DNA from 3 places in the Rhizobium sp. PAMB 3174 genome. Region 3 is predicted to be linked to each of the others. Evidence: predicted binding sites of a transcription regulator. Region 3 holds the regulator's gene; each other region holds the start of a gene.
What was found. The regulator PhoB, encoded in region 3, activates phosphate uptake and scavenging genes when phosphate is short. The targets are predictions, from matches to a motif close to TGTCATNNANCTGTCAT.
Positions count from the first base shown of each region.

Region 1: a site for PhoB is predicted at 1,806-1,822, ahead of ACU5AY_RS06730 (LTA synthase family protein). Genes of this name have one in related genera too.
Region 2: a site for PhoB is predicted at 5,724-5,740, ahead of ACU5AY_RS06755 (UDP-2,3-diacylglucosamine diphosphatase). Genes of this name have one in related genera too.

Region 1 is NZ_CM128608.1:1,421,419-1,429,436, reverse strand. Features, by position in the region: gene ACU5AY_RS06735 (NAD+ synthase) at 1-1,647, opposite strand, end outside; gene ACU5AY_RS06730 (LTA synthase family protein) at 1,858-3,786, shown strand; gene ACU5AY_RS06725 (DUF1003 domain-containing protein) at 3,822-4,367, shown strand; gene ACU5AY_RS06720 (GFA family protein) at 4,374-4,784, opposite strand; gene ACU5AY_RS06715 (class II 3-deoxy-7-phosphoheptulonate synthase) at 4,881-6,254, opposite strand; gene gor (glutathione-disulfide reductase) at 6,463-7,851, opposite strand; gene ACU5AY_RS06705 (DUF2059 domain-containing protein) at 7,972-8,018, opposite strand, start outside.
Region 2 is NZ_CM128608.1:1,432,546-1,440,563, reverse strand. Features, by position in the region: gene ACU5AY_RS06780 (OsmC family protein) at 84-515, opposite strand; gene ACU5AY_RS06775 (ABC-type transport auxiliary lipoprotein family protein) at 679-1,269, opposite strand; gene ACU5AY_RS06770 (MlaD family protein) at 1,308-2,675, opposite strand; gene ACU5AY_RS06765 (ABC transporter ATP-binding protein) at 2,705-3,505, opposite strand; gene ACU5AY_RS06760 (ABC transporter permease) at 3,516-4,667, opposite strand; gene ACU5AY_RS06755 (UDP-2,3-diacylglucosamine diphosphatase) at 4,859-5,665, opposite strand; gene ACU5AY_RS06750 (NADP-dependent malic enzyme) at 5,875-8,018, shown strand, end outside.
Region 3 is NZ_CM128608.1:3,025,901-3,033,918, reverse strand. Features, by position in the region: gene pstC (phosphate ABC transporter permease subunit PstC) at 1-925, shown strand, start outside; gene pstA (phosphate ABC transporter permease PstA) at 929-1,771, shown strand; gene pstB (phosphate ABC transporter ATP-binding protein PstB) at 1,768-2,571, shown strand; gene phoU (phosphate signaling complex protein PhoU) at 2,619-3,338, shown strand; gene phoB (phosphate regulon transcriptional regulator PhoB) at 3,365-4,048, shown strand; gene ACU5AY_RS14545 (GcrA family cell cycle regulator) at 4,195-4,728, opposite strand; gene ACU5AY_RS14540 (acetylornithine transaminase) at 5,130-6,329, shown strand; gene argF (ornithine carbamoyltransferase) at 6,359-7,276, shown strand; gene ACU5AY_RS14530 (Hsp33 family molecular chaperone) at 7,324-8,018, shown strand, end outside.

The DNA.
Region 1 (8,018 bases), 1.6 Mb from region 3:
GCGGCGGTCGCGGCCGAAGTTCTTCTTGGTGATCTTGACACCAGGGGCGGACTGCCGGCGCTTGTATTCGGCAATGTAGAGCAGATGCTCGACCCGATGCACGGTCGCCGCATCATGGCCACGCGCGACGATATCCTCGACCGACATCTCGCCCTCGACGAGGCATTCGAGAATGTCGTCGAGCACCGGATAAGGCGGCAACGAGTCCTGGTCCGTCTGGTCCGGCCGAAGCTCGGCGGACGGCGCCTTGTCGATGATGTTCTGCGGAATGACCTCGCCGGACGGTCCGAGGGCACCCGGCGGCACGTGCGCGTTGCGCCAGCGCGACAGCGCATAGACCTGCATCTTGTAGAGGTCCTTGATCGGATTGAACCCGCCGTTCATGTCGCCGTAGAGCGTGCAGTAGCCGACCGACATTTCCGACTTGTTGCCGGTCGTCACGACCATCGAGCCGAACTTGTTGGAGATCGCCATCAGGATCGTGCCGCGCGTGCGACTCTGCAGGTTCTCCTCGGTGATTCCGGCTTCTGTGTCCTCGAAGAGTTCGGAGAGCGCGGAGGTGAAACCTGTCACCGGCTCCTCGATCGGCACCGTATCATAGCGGCAGCCGAGCGCCAGCGCGCAGGCAGCCGCGTCTTTCAGCGAGTCCTGCGAGGTGTATCGATATGGCATCATCACGCAGCGCACCCGCTCTTCGCCGAGCGCATCGACGGCGATTGCCGCACAGATAGCCGAATCGATGCCGCCGGACAGGCCGAGGACGACGTTGCGGAAACCGTTCTTGTTCACGTAGTCGCGGAAACCCAGCATACAGGCACGGTAATCCGCCTCCTCCGGCTCCGGTATCTTGGACATCGGCCCGCCATCGCAGCGCCAGCCGTCCTCGCCAAGTCGCCAGGTGGTGACGGCGAGCGTTTCCTCGAACTGGCTCATCTGGAAGGCGAGCGTGTTGTCGGCGTTGAAGGCGAAGGAAGCGCCGTCGAATACGAGCTCGTCCTGGCCGCCAACCTGGTTCGCGTAGACAAGCGGCAAGCCGCTTTCGATCACCTGACGCAGCGCCACCTGGTGGCGGACGTCCAGCTTCTCGCGGTAATAGGGCGAGCCGTTGGGCACGAGCAGAATGTCGGCGCCAGCCTCGGCCAGCGTTTCGCAGACGCCCGCATCGTTCCAGATTTCCTCGCAGATCGGAATGCCGATGCGCACGCCCCGGAAATTGTAGGGCCCGGTGATGCTGCCTTCGGTGAAGACGCGCTTCTCGTCGAACTCGCCGTAGTTCGGCAGGTCGATCTTGTCGCGCACGGCAACGATCCTGCCACCGTCAAGAAGGGCTACCGAATTGTGCCGGCCCTTTTCACCTTGGCGCGGGAAGCCGATGACGACGCCCGGACCGCCATCGGCCGTGTCGGCCGCCAGCTCCTCAACCGCCTTCAGGCAGACCTTCAGGAACGCCGGCTTCAGCACCAGATCCTCGGGCGGATAGCCGGAGATGAAAAGCTCCGTCAACAGCAGAAGGTCCGCGCCCTGCGCCGCCGCGTCGGCACGGGCGGCACGGGCTTTTTGCAGGTTGCCGGCAATGTCGCCAAGCGTGGGATTGCCTTGCGCAATCGCAATTCGAATGAGCTTTGGATCGGGCGTTTCTGTCGTCATGAGCGACGTTTAGCGCGACTTGCGCCGGCCTGCAACGCGAGATCACCGGGCGCTTCGCATTTGCCGGTTTTGCCTGCTGTCCGAGCGGCAGCGCAACAGAATTGCCACGCACGAAATATTTCATTCATGCTCGGTTCAGGCGCCCTTCTGTAAGTATCGTGACAGTCGTATGACGCTTGCATGAAACTTTTGTGAAATCTGGAGATTTCCTTGGCCTATTTCATATCCGGTGCGCCTGCCCAGAATGCTTATCTTGACGCAGGCGGCACCGCTACCCGCCGCGGTCATCAGGCAACTGTTTTTGCATCGGCCCTGCTCGCGACACTGTTCCTGTCTTTCCTGACGGTCTTCGTCGTCGAATGGATCTCGCGCGGATCGCTGCCGGAAGCACTCTCCTATTTCGCAACCTTCGCCCAGCCGTCCTGGACCACCGTTGGCGTCGTCTTTCTTGCCTATCTGGCCGGTGACGCGCTGCTCGGCCGCGAGCACAAGGCTATCCTGATCTTCGCGCCTCTGCTGGTCGGCATGGCGGTCGTCAACTCGCAGAAGCAGCTCTATCTGTCCGATCCCTTCTACCCGTCCGACATGCTGTTCGGCCGGCAGATCATGGAACTGATGCCTGCACTCGTCAGCGACCGGCCGCTCACCGCAATCCTGCTTGCCGTGGGCACGATCGTCGTTGCCGCAGCGGTCATCGGCTCCTGGATTTTCGCCTGGCGCACCTTTCCGCGGCTTTCGGCTCGCCAGCGCATCCTGCGGCTTGCCGTCGCCCTGCCGCTGATCGCGGGCTTTGCCCACATGATGGACTACTCGAAGTTCTTCTGGCTGCGCGACCGCCTGCAGGCCGTGCCGATGATGTGGGACCAGAAGGAGAACTACAAGCACAACGGTTTCATCCTCGCCTTCCTCTTCAACGTGCCGATGGCCCACGTCGCCGCGCCCGCCGGCTACGGCCCGGATGCGATCGGTGCGATCCAGAAGGAGCCTGTGGGCCTCGCCGTGCCGGCCAACTACCGTCAGAAGCCTGACGTCATCGTGCTGATGAGTGAATCCTTCTGGGATCCGACCCGGCTCCCGAATGTGAAGCTCTCGCCCGATCCGATGCCCTTCATCCGTTCGATCCAGGGAGGACACGTCTTCTCGCCGGAATTCGGCGGCATGACGCCGAACATCGAGTTCGAGGCGCTGACCGGCTTCTCCAATGCCTTCCTGCCGTGGGGCAGCATTCCCTACCAGCAATATGTCCGCCGCCCCCTGCCCTCGCTCGCGACCTTCTTCAAGAGCGAAGGCTACACAACGCGCGCCATCCATCCCTTCCAGGAATGGTTCTGGAACCGCTCGAACGTCTACAAGGACTTCGGCTTCGACGAGTTCATGTCCGAGGACAAGATGCCGCCGATGGAAAAGCGCGGGATCTTCGCCTCCGACGAGTCGCTGATGAAGGAAATCATGCGCGAAGCCGACGAGGTCGAAGAACCCTTCTTCTTCTTCGCCGTCACCCTGCAGGGCCATGGCCCGTATGAGCCGCACCGCTACAAGGTCAACACGATCTCCGTCGATGGCAACATTCCGGAAGACGACCGCGAGCGCATCGCCACCTATGCCCAGGGAGTCAAGGAAGCGGACGACAGCCTCAAGCGTCTGACCGAATGGGCAAAGACGCGCGATCGCGAGACGATCATCGTCCTCTTCGGCGACCATCTGCCGCCGCTCGGAACCGCCTATGTCAGCGGTGGCTACATGGAGCAGCAGACAGCCCTGCGCCGCGCCCCCGCCGACCAGATGAAACGGGAGCACGAAACGCCGCTGCTGATCTGGTCGAGCAAGACCGGGCCGGTCAAGGACATCGGCACGATCAGCCCCGCACTGCTGCCCTATCGCATCCTCAAGCTCGCCGGCATGGAACATCCCTACTACACCGGCTTCCTTGGCGACGTGTCCAAGCACTACGACATCCTCGACCGCTACATGCTGGAACAGGCCTCCGGCAAGGATGTCTCCGGCTGGCAGCAGAAGAAGGGCGTGGCGCCGTTGATCCGCGATTACCGCTTCCTCCAGCATGACATAATGTTTGGCAAGGAATACGGTTTGAAGCGGTTCTTCCCCGAAAGGGGCGGTGCTATAGATATCGGCACCTGATCCACCGCGCCCATCGGCCATAGACGGTTGACACCATGAAACCGATCGACCTTGCCCAGAAACTGTTCGGCAAATCGCATGAGCAACTCGGCGAAACCGAACGACGGGTGCTCAAGCACATCAGCGAGCGTCGCACGCTTTCGACCGACACGAACGAAGCGTTCGACGCCGACAAGACCTTCGGCGAGCGGCTTGCCGACAACATTGCCACCTTCGGCGGCTCCTGGAGCTTCATCATCAGCTTCGGCGTCTTCATGGCCTTCTGGGTCATCGCCAACACCATCCTGCTCACCCGTGACGTCTTCGACCCCTATCCCTTCGTCTTCCTCAATCTGGTGCTCTCCATGCTGGCGGCCCTCCAGGCGCCGATCATCATGATGTCGCAGAACCGGCAGGCGGCCCGCGACCGTTTCGAGGCCGCAAAGGACTACGAGGTCAACCTGAAGGCCGAGCTGGAAGTGCTCGCCCTGCACCAGAAGATCGACATGCAGGTGCTCGGCGAGATCGCAAGGCTGCGCGAGGACGTCGCCCGCCTCACCCAGGCGCTCGACCGACGATCTGACGACGCGACCTTGCAGTAAGGAATATCACCCGGCGCTCGAGCCGGGAAACTGCGGCAGGCCGTCCTTGATCTCGTAATAGTCGCCCTTGTCGGCGCAATAGATGTGCCGCGTCAGAACAAGCGTCGTCGGCAAGTCGAATACGCCGGCGCCGACCGACGTGTAATCCCGACCTTCCCTTTTCCAGAACAGGAACGAGCCGCACACCCGGCAGAAGCCGCGGAGAATACCGGGTGTCGCCGAATACCACGTCACGCCATCCGCGCCATCAATCTCCAGTTCCTCGTCAGACACATTGATCGATGCCCAGAAGTGGCCCGACTGACGGCGGCACTGGCTGCAGTGGCAGGCGACGACCTTGCTGAGTTCGCCGTGCGCGCGAAACCGCACCGCGCCGCAAAGGCATCCGCCCGAATGGATCTGAAAGTCTGTCGACATTGCCGTAGTCTCCCCGCAAATGATGAAGGGCCAGCATCGCTGCCGGCCCTTCGAATGCAAGTTCAATCGACTGAAACGATCGATCAGCGCCGCTGATCAGCCGTTGACGACCATGCGCTTCTCGTCATGGGCTTCCTTCATGCGCTCGGCGAGAAGGAAGGCGAGCTCGAGAGCCTGGTCGGCGTTGAGACGCGGGTCGCAATGCGTGTGGTAACGGTCGGCAAGATCGTCGCCGGTCAGCGCGCGCGCCCCGCCGGTGCATTCCGTCACGTTCTTGCCGGTCATTTCGAAATGGACGCCGCCCGGATGGGTGCCTTCCGAACGATGGATCTGGAAGAAGCTTTCGACTTCCGACAGGACGCGTTCGAACGGACGGGTCTTGTAGCCGTTGAGCGTGATCGTGTTGCCGTGCATCGGATCGCAGGACCAGACGACCTTGCGGCCTTCCTTTTCGACGGCACGGATCAGGCGCGGCAGATTGTCGGCAACCTTGTCGTGGCCGAAGCGGCAGATCAGCGTCAGGCGGCCGGCCTCGTTGGCCGGGTTCAGGATGTCGATCAGCTCGATCAGTCCGTCGGCGGTCATCGACGGGCCGCACTTCAGGCCGATCGGGTTCTTGATGCCGCGGCAGAACTCGACATGCGCATGGTCGGGCTGACGGGTACGGTCGCCGATCCAGATCATATGGCCGGAGGTCGCGTACCAGTCGCCAGACGTGGAATCGACGCGGGTCAGCGCCTGTTCGTAGCCGAGCAGCAGCGCCTCATGGCTGGTGAAGAAATCCGTCTCGCGCAGAGAATGGTTGTTCTCGGACGTGATGCCGATCGCCCGCATGAATTCCATGGTCTCGGAAATGCGGTCGGCGAGCTTGCGGTAACGTTCCGCCTGCGGGCTGTCCTTGACGAAACCGAGCATCCACTGGTGAACGTTTTCCAGATTGGCGTAGCCGCCCATCGCGAAGGCGCGCAGCAGGTTGAGCGTCGCGGCCGACTGACGGTAGGCCATGATCTGGCGTTCCGGGCTCGGAATACGGGCTTCCGGCGTGAACTCGATGCCGTTGATGATGTCGCCGCGGTAGCTCGGCAGTTCCACGTCACCCTGCTTCTCGATGTTCGAGGAGCGCGGCTTGGCGAACTGGCCGGCAATGCGGCCGACCTTGACGACCGGCAGCTGCGCGCCGAAGGTCAGCACGACGGCCATCTGCAGGAAGGCGCGGAAAAAGTCGCGGATGTTGTCGGCGCCGTGTTCGGCAAAGCTTTCGGCGCAATCGCCGCCCTGCAGCAGGAAGCTGTCGCCATTGGCGACGCTTGCGAGCGCGGACTTCAGGCGACGCGCCTCGCCTGCGAATACCAGCGGCGGGTACGTGGCGAGCCGCTCCTCGGTCGCCTTGAGAACCGCCTGATCCGGATAGTCCGGCACCTGCTGGATGGGCTTGTTGCGCCAGCTGTCGGGTGTCCAAGTCTGTGCCATGTCAATCACCTACTCATGTTCCGGCCGATCGTCCGGACGTACGTCTTCTTCAAGTTGGCGGCTTATAGCGTCTGAACGGCCGCATGTATAGCGCCAATCGCCGGCAATACCTGCTGCTCCTGCGACAACAACCGGTGGCAACTGCGATCGATCAGGACGCGGGACGCCGGCACTTCCGTCGGCGTCTCCGACTGTATTGAAAAGGTCTTCAGACCCGCTCGCCGTTCCGGATCCGGTATGTCGGCGAATACATCGTCACCAGTTCCTCCGACGCCGTCGGATGCACGGCCATGGTGCGGTCGAAGTCGTCCTTCGTGCAGCCCGCCTTGAGCGTGATGCCGAGGAGCTGCGCCATTTCGCCTGCGTCGTGGCCGAGAATATGCGCGCCGACGACCTTCCGGTCCGCGGCATTGACGATCAGCTTCATCAGCGTCTTCTCCTGCCGCCCGGAGAGCGTCGCCTTCAGCGGCCGGAATTCCGCCCTGTAGACCTCGATCTCTTCAAAGGCCTTCGAGGCATCCTCCTCGCTGAAGCCGACGGTGCCGATCTCCGGCTGGGAGAACACGGCAGTCGCGATTAGATCATGATCCGGCGACGTCGGGTTGCCCTTGAACTCCGTCTCGATGAAGCACATCGCCTCGTGAATGGCGACCGGGGTCAGCTGTACCCGATCGGTGACATCGCCAAGCGCGAAAATGGATGAAACGTTCGTGCGGGAATATTCGTCGACGACGATCGCACCCTTCGAATTCGTCTCGACGCCAGCATTCTCCAGCCCGAGCGTCTTGGTATAGGGATCGCGGCCGAGCGCCAGCATCACCTGGTCGACATTCAGCACCTCGCCGCCCTTCAGCCGTGCGGCCCGGCCACCGCTCGACGTCTCGCGCACGTCCTCGATGACGTCTTGGCAGATGATGCGGATCCCCTTGGCTTCCATCGCCTCATGCAGCTTGCGGCGCAAATCCAAATCGAAGCGCGACAGGATTTCCTTGCCGCGGTAGACGAGCGTCGTTTCCACGCCGAGGCCGTGAAAGATGTTCGCGAACTCGACCGCGATATAGCCGCCACCGGCGACCAGGATGGATTTCGGCAAGGCCTCCAGGTGGAATGCCTCATTCGACGAAATGCAGAGTTCGTGGCCCGGCAGGGAGTCATGCGGGTTCGGAGCGCCGCCCACGGCGATCAGGATGCGCTCGGCGGTGACCACCTGCCCCGTGCTGACCAGCCGCACCGCGTTCGGCCCCTCGATCAGCGCCCGCGTCTCGAATACCTCGGCGCCGGCATTGGTGACGCCCTTGCGATAGAGGCCTTCCAGCCGTTCGATTTCCTTGTCCTTCGCGGCAATCAGGGCCTTCCAGTCGAAGCGGCTCTCGCCGACGGTCCAGCCGAAGCCGGCGGCATCCTCGAAATGCTCACTGAACTGCGAGGCATAGACGAAGAGCTTCTTGGGAACGCAGCCGCGGATGACGCAGGTGCCGCCGAAGCGGTACTCCTCGGCAATCGCCACCTTCTTTCCCATGGACGCCGCAAGCCGGGCGCTGCGCACGCCGCCGGAGCCTCCACCAATGACAAACAGATCATAATCGAAGGAAGGCATGGGCGACTCCGGAGTGCAGCAGGAACTTTGAATGTGAAATGCCTAAGCCATATGGGCATGTCAGGCAAAAAAGAAAAGCCCGGCGGACCGGGCTTTTCATGGGATATGACGTAACGGCAATCAGGGCTTGGGAGCCGGCGCTGCGTCGGTTGCGGCCGGTGCCGGCT
Region 2 (8,018 bases), 1.6 Mb from region 3:
CGATACTATTTGCCCGCCACCTCGGCTATTCCAAGATGACGGGCATCATTATCCGCCTCAGATGACGGGGGTCGTTACAACACTCACCCGAACGTCGTCTTCAGGCTGATCGGCACCGCCGCAAGCGCCTTGGAAACCGGGCAGCCGGCCTTGGCCTTGTCGGCGATTTCCTTGAACTTGGCCTCGTCCATGCCGGAAACCGTGCCGGCAAGCGAGAGTTCGATGCCGGTGATGGCAAAGCCGTCGTCCTTCTTGTCGAGCGAGACGCTGGCGGTGGTTTCCAGGCTGTCGGCCTTGAAGCCGGCCTCTTCCAGCATCAGCGACAGGGCCATGGTGAAGCAGGCGGCATGAGCCGCGCCGATCAGTTCTTCCGGATTGGTGCCGGGCTGGCCCTCGAAGCGGGTGCGAAATCCGTAGGGTTGCTTGTCGAGCGCGCCGCTTTCGGTAGACACCTGCCCCTTGCCGTCCTTCAGTCCGCCGCTCCAGTGAGCCGAGCCTTTTTTGACGATAGCCATCGCTTCCTCCTGTTGTCGTTGTCGAATGGGTACATCCTATCAATGGCCGGCAGCGCATTCGGTTCCGAAACGCGTGCGAAACACGGCAAAACATGCGCAGCGAACCGGCCAGGCCGATGCTACCCGCAGATCGTGACAGGGGAGAGACCGACGGAAAGGCCGGTCAGATGACGCCGAGCGACCAGCTGACGATCTGGTTGGCGATGTCGGCGAAGGCGCGGTCGAGACCATCGACGAAAGCCGGCGGTTCGGAACCGGAAACCGGCGCCGTCGCGGTGAAGAGCTTCGTCGCCTTCACGCTGCCATTGCGGTCGTTGAGGATCTTCACCGAAATGGCGATATTGGCCTGCTTGACGCCGCCATAGGCCTGCACCTCGAAGGCGCGGATCTCGGTGACCACCTGCTCGTCGATCGCCAGCCCCTGCCCCGGCACGCCGACGCCGGCAAGCTTGCCGGTCGCCTCGAAGGCCTGCACGAGCTTGGCCTGCACCATGCGCGGCAGCGTGTCGCTCCATTGCGAGCCGGAGAGATACTGCACCTCCGACGGCGAGACGCGGACCATGATCTTCTCGCTGTTGATCGCCTTGATGGCGGACGGCACAGGCACGAGAATCTGCCGGCGCTGGGCGGAGCGATCGGTGGAAACGACGGGAGCGGCCAGATCGAACGTGTCGCTTGGCGGCGTCGTGGAACAGCCGCTCATCAGCACCGTTGCCAGCACCCCGGCAGCCAGTGCGGGCATTCCCTTGCGCATGATAGCCAACCTTGCCACTCCACTCATTAAGCCACTCCTCAGCGACGGGTACGCCCGTCATATTCCTTGACACCACCGCCGCCGAACAGGAGCCGCTGCGGATTGTCGTCAAGATTGTTGATCGTGTCCTCAAGGGACTTCACCGTGCGCCGCGCATCGTCCACCAGGCCCTCGACGTCACGCAGACCGCTGGACGAGAACTTGTTGAGATTGGCGGCGATCGGCCCGACCTGCGCATTCAGGTTGTCGGCCAGCGTCTTGATCGACTTCAGCGTCTCGCTCGCCTGGGCGAACATGCCCTGCGAGTCGTCCGAACTGACCATGCCGTCGACCTTAGCGAGAATGCCATCCACGCGGTTGGAGGCCGCATTCAGCTTCTTCGCCATTTCAGTGACGTTCTGGATCGTGTCGTCGATATCCTGCTGGTGCTTGTCGACCGTGTCGCCGACATTCTTGAACGAGGCGATCGCCACGCGCGCATCGGCGGCGGCGGCGGCGATGTTGTCGACGGCCATGCCGAGCTTCGCCGGGTCGATCTTGACGATCAGCTTGTCGGCATTGTCGAGCAAGTTGGCCGCCTTGTCGCCGGCCTTGCTGATCGATTCCGCCGTGGTCTTGAAGCTCTGGACGGTGGATTTCAGCTCGCCGGAGGAATCGGCCACGTCCTTGCTGACCTTTTCGGCATTGGCGAGAATGTTGTTGATCCGCTCGGCGTCCACCGCCTTGACCAGCTTCTCGATCGCATCGAGCGTCGAATCCAACCGGCCGGAAAGCCCGGTGACGCTGTCGGAGAGCGCCGAGACGCTCTTCAGGAACTTGTCGATGCCGTCGGCATTGCGGGCGAGCGCATCGGAAAACGTCTTGGCGTTGTTGACCGTCTGCGTCAGCGGCGCGCGCGCATCGCTGATGAAGCCCTGCAACTGGCCGATCGCATCGTCGGCGCGATCGAGGATCTTGTCGGCGGTCGCCAGCAGGTTGGTCACCGACGACTGGTCGGCGACGATGACCGCGCGCTTGCCGGTCCGCATCGCCTCCTGCAGGATGTTATCGTTCGACTTGTCGCCGCCCGAAAGCTCGATATAGGCAGCGCCCGTCAGACCCTGGATTTCCAGGACCGCCTTGGTGCTGGAATAGACCGGCGCATCGGCGCGCACTTCCGTGTAGGCGACGGTGAAGCGCGGGTCGCTGTCGATCCTGAGGTCGCGCACGGAGCCGATGGCAATCCCGTTGAAGCGCACCGGCGATCCGACGCTCAGCCCGTTGGCGGATCCGGGAATGCGCACGAGCAGCTCCACGGTCGGCCCCTTGCCGCCGAAGCCGGACATCCAGTAGACGAAGCCGAACGCCGCCGCGATGATGAGCAGCGTGAATATGCCGACGATGGTGTAGTTGGCTTTCGTTTCCATTCAGTCCTTCCACTGTACCGACATGGCGCTCATGTCCGGCCGACGATCGAGCGGGCCCGCTTGCCGCGGAAATAGGATTGCACCCAGTCGTCCTCGAACGAGAGCATGTCTTCCAATGTTCCCTCGACCAATACCCGCTTCTGTCCAAGCACCGCAATACGGTCGCAGACGGAAAACAGGCTATCGAGGTCGTGTGTTACCATATAAACGGTCAAACCCAGCGTATCGCGCAGCCGGGCGATGAGTTCGTCGAATTCCGCAGCGCCGATCGGGTCGAGACCGGAGGTCGGCTCGTCGAGAAAGACGAGGTCCGGATCGAGCGCCAGGGCCCGCGCCAGCGCCGCGCGCTTGATCATGCCGCCCGACAGTTCCGAAGGATACTTGTCGGCGGCGTCCGGCGCGAGGCCCACCATCTGGATCTTCAGATAGGCGAGTTCGTCCATCAGCTCCTTCGGCAGATCCAGATATTCGCGCATCGGCACCTGGATGTTTTCCTTCACCGTCAGCGACGAAAACAGGGCGCCATGCTGGAAAAGGACGCCGAGGCGCATGTCGAGCTGGAAGTGCTCCTTCTCGTTCAGCTCGTCGTAGTTCTTGCCGAGAATGCTGATCGTTCCAGACTGGCGCGGCAGGAGACGCAGCACCGTGCGCATCAGCACCGACTTGCCGGTACCCGAGCCGCCGACGAAACCGAGGATCTCGCCGCGATAGACATCGAGGTTCAGGTTGTCGAGCACCAGCTTTTCGCCGAATCCGACGGTCAGGTCGCGCACGGAAAGAATGACCTCCCGCTCGCCCTCGCCCGCCTTATCTCGTGTGGTCTGATCCATGCCCGCGCCCTCAGAAATCGATGGCTGCGTAGAACATGGCAAAAAGCCCGTCCACGAGAATGACGACGAAGATGGATTTGACCACGGAAGCGGTCACATGCTGGCCGAGCGATTCCGCGCTGCCGCCGACCTTCATGCCCTCGAGTGCGGCGACCACACCGACGATCAGCGCCATGAACGGTGCCTTCACCATGCCGGAAATGATCGTCGAATAGTCGATGGCGTCGCGCAGGCGCGTCAGGAACACCTCGAAGGTGATGCCGGAATAGACCCAGGCGATGATCGCCGCCCCCCCGAGCGCCGCGAAATTGGCGACGATGGTCAGCAGCGGCAGGGCGATGGTCAGCGCCACCAGCCGCGGAAAGATCAGCACGCCGACCGGATTGAGCCCGATGACCTTCAGCGCGTCGATCTCCTCGCGCATCTTCATCGAGCCGATTTCCGCGGTGATGGCGCTGCCCGAGCGGCCGGCGATCATGATCGCGGTCAACAGTACGCCGATTTCGCGCAGCTGCAGGATGCCGACCAGATCGACCACGAAGACCTCGGCGCCGAAATAGCGCAGCTGGAAAGCGCCCTGCTGGGCGATGATCGCACCGATCAGGAACGACATCAGCAGGATGATCGGAATGGCCCGAACGCCCATGCGGTCGACCTGGTTGGCAATCGCCGCCGGCGAAACGCCACTGCCGCGCCCGAGCTTCATCTGCGCCCCGCGTACGGCGGAGCCGAGAATGTACATCGACGCTTCGAAGTCGTTCCAGAAGGCGATGGTCAACCGGCCGACGGGCGCAAAGATGCGCTCGGCAAGCGCCATCTGCCGCGGCGCCACCTTTCCGTCCGAAACCTTCTCGGGGATCGCGTCAAGCAGTTCCTTCAGGCCGGCGCGTTCCCCCGTCAGACTGACGCGCGCACCGGATTCGCGCGCCTTCATCTCGATCCGGCGGATAAGCCATGCTCCGGCCGTATCGATGCTGCCGAGGCCGGCGACATCGATCTCCAGAGCCTCGGGAAGCCCCTTGGCGGCAAGTTCGCGCAACGGGTCGATGACCGGGGTGATCGTCGTATTGCGCCAGTCACCAGTCAGCACGAGCCGACTGGTGCCCGACGCCCCGGGCGTCTCGAATTCGAAGGCTGCAGGAGTACTCGTTTCGGCTGACAATATGCGCCAATCTTCATTGAATTACTGAGTCTTGCCTATTTACCCTCCGGCAGGCCCAGTGTCACGGCTGCCGGTCGAGACAGTCCCCCATGTCGCGGGAATTTAACGCTCGCATTGCAAACGTGCCACTGTGGTTGCCACCGACAGGACAGGGCCCGGGCCCCTCCTGCAGCGGAAGTCTGCCTCCGGCCTCAGGCCGCCTTGTCGGAACGCAGCTTCAGCGGCGGAGCAAGCTGGATCGGCGAAGGTTCTTCGGCGGTCACCTGTTGCCAGGTGATCAGCTCAAAGGTGCCGTCGGCATGCTCGGCAACGGCCGTGCAGCTTTCCACCCAGTCACCGGTATTGATGTAGCGGATGCCATCCAGGTCTTCCATGACCGCGTGGTGGATGTGGCCGCAGATGACGCCGTCAACATTGTGGCGGCGGGCCTCATCGACGACGCACTTCTGGAACTCGCCGATGAAGTTGACGGCGTGCTTGACCTGCAGCTTGGCCCAGGCCGAAAACGACCAGTAAGGCAGGCCGATGCGGCGGCGGACGGCGGCGATCACGATGTTGAGCCGGATGGCCGCGTCATAGGCCCAGTCGCCGAGATAGGCGAGAAGGCGGATGTTGCGGACGACGACGTCGAATTCGTCACCGTGCAGGATCAGGTATTTGCGGCCATCGGCGGCCTCGTGGATGGCGCGTTCCATGACCTCGATACCGCCGAAATGCATGCCGGGGAAATCGCGCAGGAATTCGTCGTGATTGCCGGGGATGTAGATGATGCGCGTGCCCTTGCGCGCCTTGCGCAACAGCTTCTGGACCACGTCGTTGCAGTTCTGCGGCCAGAACCAGCTGCGCTTCAGCCGCCAACCGTCGACGATGTCGCCGACCAGCACGATCGTCTCGGCCTCGTGATAGCGCAGGAAATCGAGGAGGTAGTCCGCCTTGGCAGCCTTCGAGCCGAGGTGCACGTCCGAAATGAAAAGGGTCCTGAAACGTCTGGTTTCCATCTTGTCATCCACCGTTCGACTGGTTCACTCCAATTATGACTGTCAAAAACAGAGTCTTGTTTCAGGAAGATGACAACGGCCCCGGCAGGCGTCATGCAGACCGAAAATGCGCGCAATATTGCCGCTGGGACGATATTTTGGATACCGCCGGTTGACGGTTTGATGTAACAGCCATCGGCAAAGCGCCACAAAAGACGGAGAAGCATGGGATGAACGCTCCAGAAAAGCCGAACAACACCACTGGCCCGCGCAGCGGCGATCTGGACGAACAGGCCCTCTTCTATCACCGCTATCCTTCGCCCGGGAAACTCGAGATCCAGGCGACCAAGCCGCTCGGCAACCAGCGCGACCTGGCGCTCGCCTATTCACCCGGCGTCGCCGCACCCTGCCTTGCCATCCGCGACAATCCGGAGATGGCTGCCGACTACACCTCGCGCGCCAACCTCGTCGGCGTGATTTCCAACGGCACCGCCGTCCTTGGCCTCGGCAATATCGGCCCACTGGCCTCCAAGCCGGTCATGGAAGGCAAGGCCGTGCTTTTCAAGAAATTCGCCGACATCGATGTCTTCGACATCGAAGTGGATGAACCGACCGTCGACGGCATGGTGAGCACGATTTCCGCACTCGAACCGACATTCGGCGGCATCAACCTTGAAGACATCAAGGCGCCCGAATGCTTCGAGGTCGAGCAGCAGCTGCGCCAACGCATGAACATTCCGGTGTTCCACGACGACCAGCACGGCACCGCGATCATCGTCGCCGCGGCAGTGCTGAACGGTCTTGAACTTGCCGGCAAGGAAATCGACAAGGTCAAGATCGTCGCATCCGGCGCGGGTGCGGCGGCGCTCGCCTGCCTCAACCTGCTCGTCAGCCTCGGCGCCAAGCGCGAGAACATCTGGGTCCACGACATCGAGGGGCTGGTCTACGAAGGCCGCGAGGTCCTGATGGACCGCTGGAAGTCGATCTATGCGCAGAAGAGCGACAAGCGCGTGCTGGCCGATTCCATTGCCGACGCCGATGTCTTCCTCGGTCTGTCCGCCGCGGGCGTCCTGAATCCCGAACTCCTGGCCCAGATGGCCGAAAAGCCGCTGATCATGGCGCTCGCCAATCCGACGCCGGAAATCATGCCGGACCTCGCCCGCGAGGCGCGTCCCGACGCGATGATCTGCACCGGGCGATCGGACTTCCCGAACCAGGTCAACAACGTCCTCTGTTTCCCTTACATCTTCCGTGGTGCGCTCGATTGCGGCGCAACGACCATCAACGAAGAGATGAAGCTCGCCGCCGTGCGGGCGATCGCGGCGCTTGCCCGCGAGGAAGTGTCCGACGTGGCGGCTCGCGCCTATTCCGGCGAGACACCGGTCTTCGGCCCGACATACCTCATCCCGTCGCCCTTCGACCCGCGGCTGATCCTGCGCATCGCGCCGGCTGTCGCGAAGGCGGCCGAAGAAAGCGGCGTCGCGAGCCGGCCCATCACCGATTTCGACGCCTATCTCGACCAGTTGAACCGTTTCGTGTTCCGCTCCGGCTTCCTGATGAAGCCGATCTTCGCGGCCGCCAAGAGCGCCGAACGCAAGCGTGTGATCTTCTCCGAAGGCGAAGACGAGCGCGTACTGCGCGCCGCCCAGATCCTGCTCGAGGAAGGCATTGCCCGGCCGATCCTGATCGGTCGTCCGCAGATCCTCGAAATGCGCCTGAAGCGCTACGGCCTGAAGATCAGGCCCCATACCGATTTCGACGTGGTCAACCCGGAAGACGATCCGCGCTTCCGCGAATATGTCGACGATTATTTCGCGCTGGTCGGCCGACGCGGCGTCACCCCGGAAGCCGCCCGCACGATCGTGCGTACCAACCCGACGGTCATCGGTGCGCTAGCGGTCAAGCGCGGCGAAGCCGATGCGCAGATCTGCGGTCTCGAAGGCCGCTACGACCGGCATCTGCGCGATATCCGCCAGATCATCGGCAAGAAGGAAGGCGTGCTCGACTTCTCCGGCCTCAGCCTGCTGATCTCGCAGCGCGGCGCCACCTTCTTCACCGACACCTACGTCACCTACAATCCGTCGGCCGAAGAGATCGCGGAAATGACCATCATGGCCGCCCAGGAAATCCGCCGCTTCGGCATTACGCCGAAGGCCGCCCTTGTCTCGCATTCCAACTTCGGCTCGCGCGATTCGGAAAGTTCGGCGAAGATGCGCCGCGCCCTGGCGCTGGTGGAGGAAAAGGCGCCGGACCTGGAAGTCGACGGCGAAATGCATGGCGATTCTGCCATTTCCGAAGCATTGCGCAAGCGCGTCATGCCGCAAAGCCGGTTGACCGGAGAGGCCAATCTCCTCGTGTTCCCGAACCTCGACGC
Region 3 (8,018 bases):
GCGCTTCGCTCTGACCGATGCGGTTTTCCATGCCGTTTCCCGCGCATCCGCTGTCATCGTCCTCCTTCTTCTCGGTGGTGTTGCGGCCTCGCTGTTCATCGGATCGTGGGACGCTCTTTCCAAGTTCGGCTTCTCCTTCCTTGTCACCGAAAGCTGGAACCCGGTGAAGGAAAACTTCGGCGCCGCTGCTCCGATCTACGGCACGATCGTCACTTCCGCGATCGCCATCCTGATCGCCGTGCCGATCGGCATTGGCATCGCCATCTTCCTGACCGAGCTCTGCCCGCGTCCGCTGCGCCGCCCGATCGGCATCGCCATCGAGCTACTCGCCGGCATTCCGTCGATCATCTACGGTATCTGGGGCCTGTTCGTTTTCGCACCGTTCATCCAGACGAAGGTTCAGCCCTTTGTAATCGATCTTTTCCACGACGTGCCGATCCTCTCCAGCCTTTTCGCCGGCCCGCCCTACGGCATCGGCCTGCTGACCTCCTCGCTGATCCTGGCGATCATGGTCCTGCCGTTCATCTCGTCGATCACCAAGGATGTGTTCGACACGGTGCCCTCGGTGCTGAAGGAATCCGCCTACGGCATCGGCTGCACCACCTGGGAAGTGATGAAGAACGTCGTCGTTCCCTATACCCGCGTTGGCATCATGGGCGGCGTCATGCTCGGCCTCGGCCGCGCTCTGGGCGAAACCATGGCCGTCACCTTCGTCATCGGCAACGCCCACCGCATCAGCGCCTCGCTCTTCGCACCGGGCACGACCATTTCGGCGACGATCGCCAACGAATTCACCGAAGCGGATGGCGAAATGTACACGTCCTCGCTGATCGCTCTCGGCCTTATCCTCTTCATCATTACCTTCATCATCCTTGCCATCGCGCGCTACATGCTGATGCGCATCGAGAGCAAGAAGGGAGCCTGACCGATGTCCTCGATCTATCCCCGTCGCAAGATCAAGAATACCGTGATGATGACGCTCTGCGTCGTCGCCGCCGGCATCGGCATCATCTGGCTTGCGCTCATTCTCGGCGCGCTGGTCTACAAGGGCGCCGCCGGTCTGAACCTGCAGGTCTTCACCGAAATGACTCCGCCTCCGGGTGAGGAGGGCGGTCTTCTGAACGCCATCGTCGGCAGCCTGATCGTGACCATCATCGCGATGTTCGTCGGCACGCCGATCGGCATCCTGGCCGGCACCTACATGGCCGAGTACGGCCGCTTCAGCAAGCTGACCATGGTCGTGCGCTTCATCAACGACATCCTGCTGTCGGCACCGTCCATTGTCGTCGGCCTGTTCATCTACGAGATCGTGGTGCGCCCGATGGGCCACTTCTCGGCGCTGGCCGGATCCTTCGCGCTCGCCGTGCTGGTCATCCCGGTGGTGCTGCGCACGACGGAGGACATGCTGAGCCTCGTGCCGAACGCGCTGCGTGAAGCCGGCACGGCGATCGGCGCACCGCGCTGGATCGTCATCCGCTCGGTCGCCTACCGCGCCGCCTCGTCGGGCATCGTCACGGGCATCCTGCTCGCCGTCGCCCGCATCTCCGGCGAAACGGCGCCGCTTCTATTTACCGCGCTCAACAACCAGTTCTGGAGTTCCAACCTCAATGCTCCGATGGCGAGCCTGCCGGTGACGATCTTCCAGTTTGCCCTCAGCCCCTATGAAGAATGGCAGCAATTGGCCTGGACCGGCGCATTGATCATAACCATGACCGTCTTGGGTTTGAGCGTAATTTCCCGTAGCCTGACCGGACGCAGAGAGGACAGATGAGCCAGATGCTTTCCCTAGACAAAGTCGCCCCACAGAAGGCCGCCGAAAAGACGAAGATCGAGATCAAGAATCTCAACTTCTACTATGGCAACAGCAAGGCCCTGAAGGACATCAGCCTGTCTCTGCCGGAGCGCAGCGTCACGGCCTTCATCGGTCCGTCGGGCTGTGGCAAGTCGACCCTGCTGCGTGTCCTGAACCGGATCTACGAGCTTTATCCGAAGCAGCGCGCCGAGGGCGAGGTGCTGATCGACGGCGAGAACATTCTCGACAAGTCGAAGGACCTGAACCTGCTGCGCACCAAGGTCGGCATGGTGTTCCAGAAGCCGACCCCGTTCCCGATGTCGATCTACGAGAACATCTCCTTCGGCATCCGCCTGTACGAGAATCTCAATAAGAGCGAGATGGACGAACGGGTGGAAGCTGCCCTGACCCGCGCCGCCCTGTGGAACGAGGTGAAGGACAAGCTGCATGCCAGCGGCCTCAGCCTGTCCGGCGGCCAGCAGCAGCGCCTCTGCATCGCCCGCACCGTTGCCGTCAAGCCGGAGATCATCCTGCTCGACGAACCGGCCTCCGCTCTCGACCCGCTCTCGACCGCCAAGATCGAGGAACTGATCGACGAGCTGCGCGCCGACTACACCATCGTCATCGTCACGCACAACATGCAGCAGGCTGCCCGCGTTTCGCGCCAGACCGCCTTCATGTATCTCGGCGAGCTGGTTGAATTCGACGAGACCGCGAAGATCTTCACGTCTCCGAAGGAAAGCCGCACGCAGGACTACGTCACCGGTCGCTTCGGCTGAGCCGCAGCCGCGCTGAAGCCTGCCTCAAGATATCAGGGAACACCAAAATGCCCTCGACACAACAGCATCTCATGTCGGCCTACGACGATGAATTGAAGTTCCTGCAGCGCCGGATCTCCGAAATGGGTGGTCTCGCCGAGCAGATGGTCAGCGAATCCGTGCAGGCGCTGGTCACCGGCGACCTGGCGCTTGCCCAGAAGCTGATCTCCGACGACGTCGTCCTCGACGTTGGCGAGCGCGAAATCGGCGACGCCGCCGTCGTCACCATCGCCCGTCGTCAGCCGGTTGCGGCAGACCTGCGCGAAATCATGGGTTCGATCCGCATCGCGGCCGACCTCGAACGCGTCGGCGACCTGGCCAAGAACATCGGCAAGCGCGTCATCGCCGTGCAGGGCACGGGTGTGCCGCGCAAGCTCGCCCGGGGCCTCGAGCATCTGTCCGAGCTTGCCTCGGTGCAGCTCAAGGAAGTGCTTGACGTCTATACCAGCCGCTCGGCGGAGAAGGCCAAGTCGATCCGCGACCGCGACGAGGAGATCGATGCCATCCACACCTCGCTGTTTCGCGAACTCTTGACCTACATGATGGAAGATCCGCGCAACATCACCACCTGCACGCATCTTCTCTTCTGCGCCAAGAACATCGAGCGCATTGGCGATCACGCGACGAACATCGCCGAAACGATCTACTACATGACGACCGGCAGCCAGCCGGAAGGCGAGCGTCCGAAGGACGACAACACGTCCACCATGGGCGTGACGTCCGAGTGACGGCTCGATAAGTTGGAGAACCGTGAATGGTCCCGAAAATAGCGGTTGTTGAAGACGAGGAAGCTCTGAGCGAGCTTCTTCGCTACAATCTGGAATCCGAGGGCTACGAGGTCGAGGCGATCATGCGCGGCGACGAGGCGGAAATCCGCCTCAAGGAGCGCGTGCCCGACCTTCTGCTTCTCGACTGGATGCTGCCGGGCGTTCCCGGCATCGAGCTTTGCCGTCGCCTGCGCATGCGCCCGGAAACGGAGCGCCTGCCGATCATCATGCTGACGGCACGTGGCGAGGAGAGCGAGCGGGTTCGCGGCCTTTCGACCGGCGCCGACGACTATGTCGTCAAGCCGTTCTCGATGCCTGAACTGATGGCTCGCGTCCGCGCAATGCTGCGGCGCGCGCATCCGGAAGTTCTCTCCGCCGTCCTTCGCTGCGGCGACATCGAGCTCGACCGCGAGACGCATCGCGTCCACCGCAAGAGTCGTGAGGTCCGCCTCGGCCCGACCGAGTTCCGGCTTCTGGAGTTCCTGATGGCCTCTCCGGGCCGCGTGTTTTCGCGCTCGCAGCTGCTGGATGGGGTCTGGGGCCATGACATTTATGTCGACGAGCGTACGGTCGACGTGCACGTCGGACGTCTGCGCAAGGCGCTGAACTTCTCCAACATGCAGGACGTCATCCGCACCGTTCGCGGCGCCGGCTACTCGATGGAAGTCTGAGCTTCGGCCAGTCCGTACCTCGGAGTTTTTGAGAACCCCGCCCATTGTCGGCGGGGTTTTTCATTTGGCCTAAAGTGCGGATACGGAAACGAAAAACGGGCCCCGAAGGCCCGTTCATCATGGTCAGTCGATTGACGCTGCAGCTATCAGTTCGCGGCCGCCGCGCGACGACGGTCGCTGCTGGTCGGCTGATAGGCGAGGCGGGCGTGATAGTTGCAGTAGGGCGACGTGTCCGGGGACTCGCAGCCGCAGAAGTGGAAGTCGTCCTGCAGCGGATCGCCGACCGGCCACTTGCAGGTGCGCTCGGTCAGTTCGGTCAGGGCCAGGCGGCGGGAGATCGGCACGACGACGTTCGACGCAGGAACGTATCGGAGTTCCTGGATCGCGTTGATCTCGACTTCTTCCTTCAGAGCCGTGGCGCCGGCCGTACGGGTGACGGAGCGGGTCGTGACGCGGGCCGCGTAGTTCGGAGCCTTCGGGGCGGTGACGGCTCTCTTGACCGTGCGCGCAGCCGAGGATGCGCCGCCGGACTTGGCGCGTCCGGGAAGATTGAGACGGTGAACCTTGCCGATGACGGCATTGCGGCTGACGCCACCGAGTTGTGCGGCGATCTGGCTGGCGCTCAGCCCATCCGCCCACAATTTCTTAAGCTTTTCAACGCGTTCGTCTGTCCAATTCATTGGGTCTTCTCCGCCTGCAGTCCAATGCATGGCAGAATCCTTCACCGTGTCCCGAATTCCTCCGGGACGGAGTACGCCTCTTGTACTGCCGGGTGACTTTTTTCCGCCAAGCGCAAATTCTTAATGCACGTTTAACCTAGTGCCAGCCTGACTCCGTGACAAGAGTCGCCGGAATCATCGTGATTCGATTTCGCAGTTTTCCCCAACTTGCTTCTTTTCACTTTTTTGCCTGGCGATGGATGCGAGGCCATCCTTCGAATTTGATGCGGCCGCCGCGATCGCCTGATTTTACAGGTGATTTGTTGACATCGGCGACCTATATGATGATAGTGCGGCAACCGCCCAAAAGGCGGTCTTTTTTATTTGTGCCCAGCCAACAAAGCCCAGGAAAGGTCAGCGCCATGGCTCAGAACGGTCCGCTCTACGATACCTATGCAAGAGCACCTCTGCGCTTCGAGCGAGGCGAGGGGATTTGGCTCGTCACCGAGGACGGCCAGCGCTACATCGACTTCGCCGCCGGCGTTGCCGTGAATTCGCTTGGCCATGCGCATCCGCATCTGGTCGAGGCGCTGACGACGCAGGCCGGCAAGGTCTGGCACCTGTCGAACGTCTACGAGAACCCCGGCCAGGAAAAGATGGCCGCGCGCCTCTCCGCTGCGACCTTTGCCGAAAAGGTGTTCTTCACCAATTCGGGCGCCGAAGCGCTGGAATGCGCCATCAAGACGGCCCGGCGCTACCAGTATGCCAACGGGCATCCGGACAAGTTCCACATCATCACCTTCGAGGGCGCGTTCCATGGCCGTACGCTCGGCACGATCGCGGCCGGCGGCAACGCGAAATATCTCGAAGGTTTTGGCCCGAAGGCGCCCGGCTTCGACCAGGTGCCGTTCGGTGACCTCGATGCCGTCAAGGCTGCGATCACGGACGCGACCGCGGCCATCCTCGTCGAGCCCGTGCAGGGCGAGGGCGGTGTCCGTCCGGCGTCCAAGGAATTCCTGCAGGCTTTGCGTGCTATTTGCGACGAGCACGACCTGCTGCTGATTTTCGACGAGGTGCAGACCGGCGTCGGCCGCACCGGCAAGCTCTTCGCCTATGAGTGGGCCGGCATCACGCCGGACATCATGGCGATCGCCAAGGGTATCGGCGGCGGCTTTCCGTTCGGCGCCTGCCTTGCGACGGCGGAAGCCGCTTCGGGCATGGTCGCTGGCACGCATGGCTCGACCTATGGCGGCAACCCGCTGGCCATGGCCGTCGGCAATGCCGTCCTGGACGTCATCCTCGCCGATGGCTTCCTGGAACATGTGCGCGACGTGGCACTCGTCTTCCGCCAGGGGCTCGCTTCCCTGAAGGATCGCTATCCCGATGTCATCGAGGATTTCCGCGGCGAAGGCCTGATGCTTGGCATCAAGGCAAAGATCCCGTCCGCGGAGCTGCTTGCCGCAATGCGCGAGCAGCATGTTCTCGGCGTGCTTGCGGGCGACAATGTCGTGCGCCTGCTGCCGCCGCTTATCGTCAGCGCGGAAGAAGCCCGCGAAGGACTGGCGCGCATCGAGCGTGCCGCCGAGGCGCTTCATTCCGCTCATATCAAGAAGTCCGCCTGAGGCGGCCAAGCGAATTCTGACAGGTTATCATGGCAGCTCCCAAGCATTTTCTCGATCTTTCCGCGGTCTCCTCGGAGGAACTCAGGGGTATTCTGAACGACGCACGCACGCGCAAGGTGGCGACGAAGGACGGAACGGCTGACAAGCCGCTTGCCGGCAAGATGCTGGCGATGATCTTCGAGAAGCCGTCCACCCGCACGCGCGTCTCCTTCGATGTCGGCATGCGCCAGCTCGGCGGCGAGACGCTCTTCCTGTCGGGAACCGAAATGCAGCTCGGCCGCGCCGAGACGATCGGCGACACGGCAAAGGTACTGTCGCGCTATGTCGACGCCATCATGATCCGCACCACCGACCACAAGCGCCTGCTCGAGCTTGCCGAGCATGCGACGGTGCCGGTGATCAACGGCCTGACGGACGACACGCATCCCTGCCAGATCATGGCCGACCTGCTCACCTTCGAGGAGCACAAGGGGCCGGTCGCCGGCAAGACCATCGCCTGGACCGGCGACGGCAACAACGTGCTGCATTCCTTCGTGGAAGGTGCTGCCCGCTTCGGCTACCGCATGAACATGGCCGTGCCGCTGGGCTCCGAACCGCACGACAAGTTCCTGAACTGGGCGCGCAACGAAGGCGCCGAAATCATGCTCTGCCACGACGCCGAGAAGGCCGTGTCGGGCGCCGACTGCGTCGTCACCGACACCTGGGTCTCGATGAACCAGGAGCACAAGGCACGCGGCCACAACATCTTCCAGCCCTTCCAGGTCAACAAGCAGCTGATGGGCCGGGCGAAGGACGATGCGTTGTTCATGCATTGCCTGCCGGCGCATCGTGGCGAGGAAGTGACCGACGACGTGATCGACGGACCGCAGTCTGTTGTCTTCGATGAGGCGGAAAACCGCCTGCATGCGCAGAAGTCCATTCTGGCCTGGTGCCTCGGGGCCATCTGATACGGCGCCGCCTCGTTTCGCGCGCCGAAACTTAAGGAGTATCCGCCATGGCGGAAGAAACCACCAAGCTCGGCGAATTCGGATTCGCCGGTGATGATCACGTTGTGCCTTTCCAGGTGGAAGGGCTCGACGTTCGTGGCCGCGCCGTCCAGCTCGGCCCGATGCTCGACGCCATTCTGGGCCGCCATGACTACCCCGTGCCGGTTGCCCGGCTTCTGGCGGAAGTCATCACGCTCACCGTGCTCATCGGCACGTCGCTGAAGTTTGAAGGCAAGTTCACCGTCCAGACGAAGAGCGACGGCCCGGTCGACCTGCTCGTCGCCGATTTTTCGACGCCCGACAGCATGCGCGCCTATGCCCGTTTCGACGAGGAGGCCCTTGAGCTTGCCATCAGCGAAGGCATGGCCGAACCCGAGCAGCTGCTCGGCACGGGCGTCCTCGCCTTCACCATCGACCAGGGGCGCTTCAGCCAGCCCTATCAGGGCATCGTCGCGCTCGACGGCGCATCGCTCGAGGAAATCGCCGGCACCTATTTCCGCCAGTCGGAACAGATCCCGACGCATATGCGGCTTGCCGCGGCCGAGCTCTACGATCGGGACGAGGACGGCAAGGCCCGGCATACCTGGCGGGCCGGTGGCCTCATCGTTCAGTTCCTGCCCGAAGCGCCGGAGCGCATGCGCCAGCCGGATCTTCCGGGTGGTGATGGCGACGACAATGCCTTGCCGATGTTCGAAGACGATGC